Regions from separate parts of the Tardiphaga sp. 20_F10_N6_6 genome, predicted to be linked through region 3. Evidence: predicted binding sites of a transcription regulator. Region 3 holds the regulator's gene; each other region holds the start of a gene.
The links. The regulator PhoB, encoded in region 3, activates phosphate uptake and scavenging genes when phosphate is short. The targets are predictions, from matches to a motif close to TGTCATNNANCTGTCAT.
Positions count from the first base shown of each region.

Region 1: a site for PhoB is predicted at 1,466-1,482, ahead of AB7813_RS26480 (esterase-like activity of phytase family protein). Genes of this name have one in related genera too.
Region 2: a site for PhoB is predicted at 1,824-1,840, ahead of ppk2 (polyphosphate kinase 2). Genes of this name have one in related genera too.

Region 1 is NZ_CP197239.1:5,525,601-5,528,878, reverse strand. It holds gene AB7813_RS26485 (Bug family tripartite tricarboxylate transporter substrate binding protein) at 246-1,232, shown strand; gene AB7813_RS26480 (esterase-like activity of phytase family protein) at 1,541-2,896, shown strand; gene AB7813_RS26475 (methyl-accepting chemotaxis protein) at 3,013-3,278, opposite strand, start outside.
Region 2 is NZ_CP197239.1:2,527,984-2,531,261, reverse strand. It holds gene AB7813_RS12290 (molybdopterin cofactor-binding domain-containing protein) at 1-81, opposite strand, end outside; gene AB7813_RS12285 ((2Fe-2S)-binding protein) at 91-552, opposite strand; gene ppk2 (polyphosphate kinase 2) at 849-1,775, opposite strand; gene AB7813_RS12275 (methyl-accepting chemotaxis protein) at 2,380-3,278, opposite strand, start outside.
Region 3 is NZ_CP197239.1:4,605,493-4,608,770, reverse strand. It holds gene AB7813_RS22120 (aspartate aminotransferase family protein) at 1-322, opposite strand, end outside; gene AB7813_RS22115 (GcrA family cell cycle regulator) at 769-1,278, shown strand; gene phoB (phosphate regulon transcriptional regulator PhoB) at 1,383-2,087, opposite strand; gene phoU (phosphate signaling complex protein PhoU) at 2,180-2,893, opposite strand; gene pstB (phosphate ABC transporter ATP-binding protein PstB) at 2,922-3,278, opposite strand, start outside.

The DNA.
Region 1 (3,278 bases), 920 kb from region 3:
TCGCCCCGGCATTCGCACCGACCCCGACGTGGAGATGCTGCGGAGATCAGCGACCGTCTGCAGGTGCTGTCGCTCACGAACGCGATAAGGTCGACCCGGTGCAGCAGAAGTCGATGCATGGCCTACACCATCGACAGCGCGCTCAGCTGAACTGCATACCTTTCCGCTTCCGTGCGTCACCGACCTCCGCTAGTTTGCCCGCAACAAATGTGGGCTACCAAAGCCGATTCAGGGAGAAAAGCGGAATGCACGGACTTTCAGTTCTTCGCGGTGCGGCGAGCGCATCGTTTATCGGAGCGCTGCTGTTGGCGACCCCGGATGCCATCGCACAAACTGCGAATTATCCAAACCGGGCGATCACGCTGGTGCTCCCTTTCGCCGCCGGCAGCGGCACCGACACCACGACGCGCCTGATCGCCAAGGAACTCGGCACCGCACTGAACGCCAACACCGTGATCGACAACAAAGCCGGCGCCAATGGCTCGATCGCCGCCAGTTTCGTCGCCCGCGCCCCCGCCGACGGTTACACGCTGTTCGTCACGACCAACACGACGCATTCGGCCAATCCTTTTCTGCTCAAGACCATGAGCTATGATCCGATCAAGGATTTCACGCCGATCGCGCGCACCGGCGACCTGCCCTTCATGCTGGTGATCAATCCTGAGATTCCCGCCAACTCCGTGGAAGAGCTGATCGCGCTCGCCAAGAAAGAGCCGGGCAAGTACTCCTACGCATCGGGCAGTTCGTCGGCGATCGTCTCGGGCGCGACCTTTGCCCGCCTCGCCAAGCTCGATCTCCTGCACGTGCCTTACAAGAGCTCACCACCGGCGCTCACCGATGTCATCGCCGGCCGTGTCAGCATGATGTTCGTCGACGTTCCGACCGGCTTGCCGCATGTCAACGCCAAGGCGTTGAAGTCGCTTGCGGTGACCACGAAATATCGCTCCAAACTGCTGCCCGATCTGCCGACTATGGACGAGGCCGGCGTGAAGGGCTTCGACATCACCTCGTGGCAGGGCTATCTCGGTCCGGCCAACATGCCGAAGGACATCGTCGTCAAGCTCAACGCCGAAATCCGCAAGATCGTCGAACGCCCCGAGATCCAGAAAGACCTCGCCAGCCGCGGCATGGAAGCCTTTTCCGGTACGCCGGAAGAGTTCGACGCCTTCCTGAAGGATCAGCTCAAGGTGTGGGAGAAGCTGATCACGGATGCGGGGATCGAGAAGCAGTAGGTGCATTTCAGATAGAACCGCACGGCAGGTATGTTCGTCATGCCCGGCGAATGCCGGGTATCCACGTCTCGGCCACAAAGAAGACGTGGATGGCCGGGACATCCAGCGAAGCCGCGCTTCGCGCTTTGCCCGGCCATGAGATGGTTTTGCGTGGGTTGAACGAAGAGGAACCGCGCCTAACCCGCAGACTCGGCGACTGCATGTCGCAGGGTTTTCCCCTCTCGTCATTTTCTTGTCACGGAACTGTCAGCGCAGCGTAACGCCCGCGCCTCAGAACACGCCGCATGGTCACCACAAGGAGACACACCATGCGCAGCACATTCCTCTGCTCCGTCGCTTCCCTCGTCATGCTCACATCCGCCGCTTTCGCCCAGACCGAAGGTGAATTCCCCGCCAAGCTCGCCGGCCATGCCGTGCTGCCGGCGACGTCGACCATCGATGCGCCTGCGGATGCGCCGAACGACCTGAAGACCTCGGGCAAATACACCACCGGCAAGCGCGTCGACGCGCTCGGCACCGTGATGGGCAAGTCCTATGAGCGCGCCACCGGCATCTCGCTGCCGATGAAGGGCCAGCCGCTGCAGGGCCATTCCGGCATCAAGGTGATGCCCGACGGTTCGTTCTGGGTGCTGACCGACAACGGCGCCGGCTCGCGCTACAATTCGGCCGACTACATGATCTATCTCAATCACCACAAGATCGACTGGAAGAACGGCAAGGTCGAGCGTCAGGCCACCGTGTTCCTGCACGATCCCGACAAGAAGGTGCCGTTCCGCATCGTCCATGAAGACACCGCCAAGCGCTACCTGACCGGCGCCGATGTCGACACCGAGGGTTTCCAGATCGTCGGCGACAATTTCTGGATCGGCGAGGAATTCGGCCCCTACATCATCAAGGCCGACAAGACCGGCAAGGTGCGGGCTGTGTTTGACACCGTCGCCGACGGCAAGCCGGTGCGTTCACCGGACCATTGGTCGGTGCAGTCGCCGGGTGCGCCGGGCGCCACCTACACCACGGTCAACCTGCGCCGCTCCAAGGGCTATGAAGGCTTCGCTTCCTCCAAGGATGGCAAGTTCCTCTACGGCCTGCTCGAAGGCCCGATCTGGGATGCCGAGAAGAAGGACTGGGAAAAGGTCGACGGCAAGGAAGCTTCGCGCATCCTGGAATTCGACGTCGCCAACGAGAAGTTCACCGGTCGCTACTGGCAGTATGTGTTCGAACAGAACGGCAATGCCATCGGCGATTTCAACATGATCACCGCCGACAACGGCCTGATCATCGAGCGTGACAACGGCGAAGGCACCAAGGACAAGGCCTGCGCCGACGGCAAGCGCGGTGAAGACTGCTTCCCGGATCTCGCCAAGTTCAAGAAGGTCTACAAGATCGAACTGAACGACGCCAATGTCGGCAAGCCCGTTCGCAAGATTGGTTTCATCGACCTGATGAAGATCCAGGACCCGAACAAGCTGGCCCGCAAGCCGCTGAACGACGGCGTGCTGACCTTCCCGTTCTTCACCATCGAGAACGTCGACCAGGTTGATGCCACCCACATCATCGTCGGCAACGACAACAACCTGCCGTTCTCGTCGAGCCGTGAGCCGAACAAGGCCGACGACAACGAGTTCGTGCTGCTCGAAGTCGCCGACTTCCTGAAGGCGAAGTAAGCAACGCGAGCAGGCATCAGCCTGAACGACGAAAGCCCTCCCGCAAGGGAGGGCTTTTTGCATCCGGGCTTGATCTACTTTCCCTCCCCCCTTGTTGGAGAGGGAAAGTAGAGCCTCTACGCAGCACGCACCTTGGTCAGGAACTCGTCCACAGCCGTTCGTAACATGCCGGACTGGGTGTCGAGCTCCCTGGCATTCGACAACACCTGCGAGGCCGCCGTCCCGGTCGCTTCTGCTGCGCTGCTGACGCCGCCGATATGTTCGCTGATTTCACTGGAGCCCGCCGCGACCGACTGAATGTTGCGCGCGATTTCCCGCGTGGCCTCGCCCTGCTCCTGGACGGCCGTGGAGATGCTGGTGGTGATCTCGCTCATCTGCGCAA
Region 2 (3,278 bases), 2.1 Mb from region 3:
AGCGAGCAGATTGCGCCGTGACAGGCCAGAAGGCTTGTTTGCAGGACTGGTCGCAACAAGCATGTTGTCTGCAAGTTTCATGACCGACTCCTAGGTTTGCCGTTCGGAGGCAGCATGCTTGATGGCTTCACGAACCCGGACATAGGTGCCGCAGCGACATATATTTCCGGCCATGGCGGCGTCGATGTCAGAATCGTCGGGGGTCGGCGTAGAAGCGAGGAGCGCGGCCGCCGACATGATCTGCCCGGACTGGCAGTAACCGCATTGAATGACTTCGAGATCGAGCCAGGCCTTCTGCACCTTGGCGCCGACCGGTGTGGTGCCGACGCCTTCGATTGTGGTGATGGCGCGTCCGCTCACCGCACTGACCGGCAGCAGACAGGAGCGCACGGCCTTGCCGTCGACATGCACGGTGCATGCCCCGCATAGCGCAACGCCGCAGCCGAATTTTGTGCCGGTCATGCCGAGAATATCGCGCAGCACCCAGAGCAGGGGCATGTCGTCTGGTGCGTCGAAGGACTTCTGCTCGCCGTTGATATTGAGATTTGCCACAGTGAGACCCCCGTTTGCTCGACTCGATGATGCAATGGCGAATGGTTCGTCATCGACCAACGACGGTACTATAGGCGTACGGTCATCATTTCAAAAGCAGCAATAAGATGCAGCAGGACTATACATTGGTTTGTATGTCGCGCGAGCGTGTCTGTCGGATAAATCGCGGTAAAATCTGCGCGACGTCATCCGACGCCCTCTTCGTGGGCGTCGGATGACTTTTATTCAAAAGAATATTGCGGTTGCGTTAGGCTCGGCCTGCCCGAAAAACGTTACGCGATCTGCCGACTGTGGGGCTAGTACCGCTCCGGCACATACATTTCGGCTGGCACCGGCGTGCGGTGATAGTCGGGATTGCGTACGCGCGCAGGCAGGACCACAGGCGGATGCTCGATCTCCTGATAGGGAAGCTGTTCGAGCAGATGCGCGATACAGTTCAGGCGGGCCTTCTTCTTGTCGACGGCCTGCACCACATGCCACGGGGCTTCCGGAATATGCGTATGCTCGAGCATCGCTTCCTTGGCCTTGGTGTATTGCTCCCAGCGGGTGCGCGCCTCGACATCCATCGGGCTGAGCTTCCACTGTTTGAGCGGGTCGGCGATACGCATCGAGAAGCGCAGGTGCTGCGCTTCGTCGGTGATCGAGAACCAGTATTTGACCAGGATGATGCCCGAGCGCACCAGCATGCGTTCGAATTCCGGCACCGAGCGGAAGAATTCCTCCACGTCATCCTCGGTGCAGAAACCCATCACGCGCTCGACGCCGGCGCGGTTGTACCAGCTACGATCGAACAGCACGATCTCGCCGCCGGCGGGGAGGTGCGAGACGTAACGCTGGAAGTACCATTGGGTGCGTTCGCGCTCATTCGGCGCGGGGAGTGCGGCAACGCGGCAGACGCGTGGATTGAGCCGCTGGGTGATCCGCTTGATGACGCCACCCTTGCCAGCGGAATCGCGACCCTCGAAGATCACCACGACCTTGAGCTTGTTCTGCTGCACCCAGCTCTGCAACTTCACCAATTCGCCCTGCAGGCGGAACAGTTCCTTGAAATAGAGGCGTCGCTCGATGGTCTCCGCCGGGCTGTGGTCGGACATTTCGTTGGTCAGGGCGTCGAGACGATCGTCATCGATCTCGAGCTCGAGTTCTTCGTCGAAGCCGTCCAGCATCTCTGCACGAATGCGGTCGTGGATTGCTTGCGCGTCGTCGAGGGAATGTTCGGTCATGGCAGCTCCGCTTGTATCGAATGGGTTCACGGTTATGGACCGATGCAAATGTCAGCGGTGTGACACTGCCCCCCAGGCCCGGGGCGAATGGGCAAACGGCCCCAATGGGTCTCGCCGCTGCTGTCCATGCAGGACGGGGTACCGCAAGCCGAAATTCAACTACGCGTGATTGGCGCTACCTTGAGAGCCAAGCGTGCGCATCTGAGGTCGCGGGGCTCGTTGACCAAGGAAAAATGTGATGAATAAATTCATTCTGTTGGGCGCCGCTTTACTGATCGCTGGCACTGCGAGCTGGACCGCGCAGGCCAAAGACGGGCATAGCGCTGCCAGCAAGCATCGACGGATCATGTCCTCTCACGCGCGGTATGAGGGAAGCGCCCCCGTAACGGTCTATCGCGGATTTGGTGCCGGCCCCGGTTCATATGGATACAGCGCGCCATATGGATATGGCGGCGGTTCATACGGCGGAGATGACAATGCGGAAGGCCGAACGAGCGGCGGCTAGGACGCCTTGGCAGTTTCGGCTGCTAGCCCACTCGCAGACGGAATAGGCGGCGCTGCGCCAGGTTTCAGGTGGCAGCGCAGCGCCGTGTGCAAACCCAAATCATAATTTGTACGCCGTGCGGAAGCCGCCCCAATGGCGTCCCTGTATGCGCACAGGCACGTCGATCTCGCGCATCATCACGGTCTGGCCGTTGCCCATGTCGCGGGCATAACTCTGGATCAGGTAGGAACGTGTATTGCGACCGGCGGCCAATCCAGCCGGATCGTTGAAGATGCGGCGATTGCGGCAGTTGGCCGTGTTCCAGGCGACATCACCCGGGCGCTGCGGCTTGGAATAGATGCTGTTATGTACCGGTAGATAGCCGTTGCGGTCGATCATGGCGCAGAACGCCATGCGGCTGTCCTTGGCGAGAAATGCATCCTGGAATTCGGGGAGTGCGCGGTCGGCCCAGCCGAGAACCTTTGTCCGGTACTGCACCGGACTGGAGCCAGGGATTTCGACGTAGTTGTCGTCGAACATGTCGTCGATGCTGATAGCGCCGGATGCAATACCGTCGGCAAAGATCTTGTTGAGCACGGCGCCGGCGTCGATGGCGCGGGTGACGAATTCGGTGTTCTCGTCATGGATCGCCCATAGTCGGTCTTCGATCCGGCTGATGAGAGCCCCGTCGGGCGCGACGAACAGTGCCTGTGCGCCGGCGGGGGAATGTTCGGCAATGCGCAGGCGGCAGGGGCCGACCTCGCTGAGTTCAGCAGCAACGATGTCGTGCAACGGAAGCCGGTTCGCGTCCGGTCCGCCGATGAGAATGCCGTCCATCGAGATTTCATAGACCGGCGCGCTGATCTGGCCGGCGCGCGCCTGAAGATCGACGTTGAGGTGACATGGCAGCTTTTCGCGTCGTCGCTCGTCTTCCCGCTCGCTTTGTTTGAGCAGCACCGCGCAACGCGACTTCAGCCGCGAGGCAAACATCGTCACAGCCTGGCCGGCCTGCGCGACAT
Region 3 (3,278 bases):
CCGCACCCGAATTGGCGAAGAACACGAAGTCGGCAAAGCTTTGTTCGCACAGCCGCGCGGCGAGGCGCTCGCCGTCCGGGCTCTTGAACAGGTTCGACATATGCCAGAGCTTGGTGGCCTGCTCCTGCAATGCGGCAACCATATGTGGGTGCGCATGGCCAAGTGCGTTCACGGCAACGCCGCTGGTGAAATCGAGATAGCGCTCGCCATCGGTTCCAATCAGCCACGCGCCTTCACCGCGCTCGAAAGCGACATCCGCACGCGCGAAAACAGGCAGCAAGTGAGCCTGAGAGAGGGGCGAAGACGTTGCGTTGCTGGTCATAACCGATCCGATCGAAAAGACTGCGGCCGCGTCGATGACAACTGTGCGAAATCGAACAACGGACCCTAGAAACGAAACGTGCCGCCCTTCTCGGGCGGCACGTGGGCATTATTCTATGTGTGCTGTGAAGACTGTCAACCGCGCACTGCGGCTTTCGAGTCACACGGAGTCGCAGAAAAAGCCGATTTTGCAGCTTTATTTGCAGAAGCATGTGGACGCGGCATGCCCGACTCTTGCGCGCGAGTCACGGCATATTGTAGCTTTTGCCTCGTCGGATACGACATCTCGTGCGGCGGTAGATCCTTTTGACACATCCAGTGCGGCGTAACAGCCGGACGCGAAATTCGCGCCCGGTGAGCGCTAAAGGATTCTGACCGCAGGGATTTTTGAAGTCTCAACTCGCAGCGCTGCCCGGTCAGGCCGGCGCTCACGAAGGGAAAACGGCGATGACGGTAATGACATGGACCGACGATCGCGTCGAACAGTTGAAGAAACTCTGGGAAGGCGGCCTTTCCGCCAGCCAGATCGCTGCGGAACTCGGTAACGTGACCCGCAATGCCGTGATCGGCAAGGTTCACCGCCTTGGCCTGTCCGGCCGTGCCAAGAGCCCCTCCTCGGCAGCTCCGCGGCAGCGCAAGGCGCGCCCGGCGCAGCAGATGGTACGCGTTGCCCGCCCGATGGCACGCGGCAATACCGCGCTGGCCCATAATTACGAGATCGAGGCCGAGCCCGACCCGATCGCCTATGACAACATCGTGCCGATCAGCCAGCGCCTGTCGCTGGTCGAACTCAACGAAGCCACCTGCCATTGGCCGATCGGCGATCCGTCGAGCGCGGACTTCTATTTCTGCGGCGGCAAGGCCCTGGCCGGCGCCCCCTATTGCGCGCATCACTCGCGCATCGCTTATCAGCCGGCAAGCGACCGCCGCCGCGCAGTGCCGAAGCCGACGCGCTGAGCTGGAAAGCATCTAAACCAAATGAAAATGCCCGGCGATGAGCCGGGCATTTTTTGCTTGGGGGCTTCTAACCTCGCCCCGCTTGCGGGGGAGAAGGAAGATACCTACTCCGCCGCCTTGTCGAACCGGTCGTCCAGCGCGTAGCCGGCACCGCGCACGGTGCGGATTGGATCGGGCTCGCCAGCGGGATTGAGCAGCTTGCGCAGGCGGCCGATATGCACGTCGACGGTGCGCTCGTCGATATAGATGTCGCGGCCCCAGACGCTGTCGAGCAACTGCTCGCGGCTGAACACGCGGCCCGGATGTTCCAGGAAGAACTCCAGCAGGCGATATTCGGTCGGACCGAGATCGATCGGACGGCTGGACCGCACGACGCGGCGCTTGTCGCGGTCGAGTTCGATGTCGCCAAACGCCAGGACGGTGGCGAGACGCTCGGGAGCTGCACGACGGAGCAGGCCCTTCACGCGGGCCAGGAGCTCCGGCACCGAGAACGGCTTGACGATGTAGTCGTCGGCACCGGTGGCGAGACCGCGAACGCGCTCGCTCTCTTCGCCGCGCGCCGTCAGCATGATGATCGGCAATGCCTTGGTTTCGGGCCGTGCGCGCAAGCGGCGGCACAGTTCGATGCCGGACAGGCCCGGCAGCATCCAGTCGAGCACCACGAGATCCGGCACCCGCTCCTTCAAGCGGGTGTCGGCATCGTCGCCGCGAGCGACGGTTTCAACATCATAGCCTTCGGCGTCGAGGTTGTAGCGAAGCAGCGTCGTTAGTGCCTCTTCATCTTCCACAACCAGAATGCGTGCATTCACAGCCATCTTGATCAATACCCTCAGTGACGTCCGACAAGTCTTTAAATCATGATCCTTGCGGAAGACTGGCTTCCACTTTTCCGGATCATGCTTCAGACCGTCGGCGTGTTCGCGAATGTGGTCATGTCGCCCTTCGGGCGCTTGTCGAGGATTTGCTGGCCCTCGATCATGTAGAACACGGTTTCCGCAATATTGGTGGCATGGTCACCGATCCGCTCGATGTTCTTGGCGCAGAACATCAGGTGGATACAGAACGAAATGTTACGCGGGTCTTCCATCATATAGGTCAGGAGTTCGCGGAACAGCGAGGTGCAGATCGCGTCGATTTCCTCGTCGCCCTTCCACACCGTCATCGCAGCGGGCAGATCATGTGCGGCATAGGCGTCGAGCACGGCCTTGACCTGGGTGGTCACGAGGTCGGTCATGTGCTCGAGGCCGCGGATCAGCTTCAGCGGATGGAAGTCGCTGTCGAGTGCATTGACGCGCTTGCCGATGTTCTTGGAGAGATCGCCGATGCGTTCCAGATCAGTGGCGACGCGCAGCGCGCCGACGATCTCGCGCAAATCGACAGCCATTGGCTGGCGCTTGGCGATGGTCAGCACGGCGCGCTCTTCGATCGTGCGCTGCAACTGGTCGATCTCGGAGTCAGTGGCGACGACGCGCGCACCGAGCGCGACGTCCCGGCGGATCAGCGCATCGACGGATTCGACGATCTGCCGTTCCGCGAGGCCACCCATCTCGGCAACGAGACGGGTCAGCTCCTGCAGATCGTCGTCGAAAGCCTTGGTGGTGTGTTCAAAAGCCATCTCAAATTCCTCCCGCGAATGTGTCGCGTCAGCCGAAGCGGCCGGTGATGTAATCCTGGGTGCGGCGATCGGTCGGCGACGTGAAGATCTTGTTGGTCTGATCGAACTCGATCAACTCGCCGAGATACATGAAGGCCGTGCTGTCGGAGACGCGGGCAGCCTGCTGCATGTTATGGGTCACGATCGCGATCGTATACTGATCCTTCAACTCGTCGATCAGCTCCTCGATCTTCGCGGTCGAGATCGGATCCAGCGCCGAGCACGGCTCGTCGAACAGGATCACTTCCGGCCGCACCGCGATGGTGCGCGCGATGCACAGGCGCTGCTGCTGACCGCCCGACAGGCTGAGACCCGACGCGTTGAGCTTGTCCTTGACTTCGTTCCA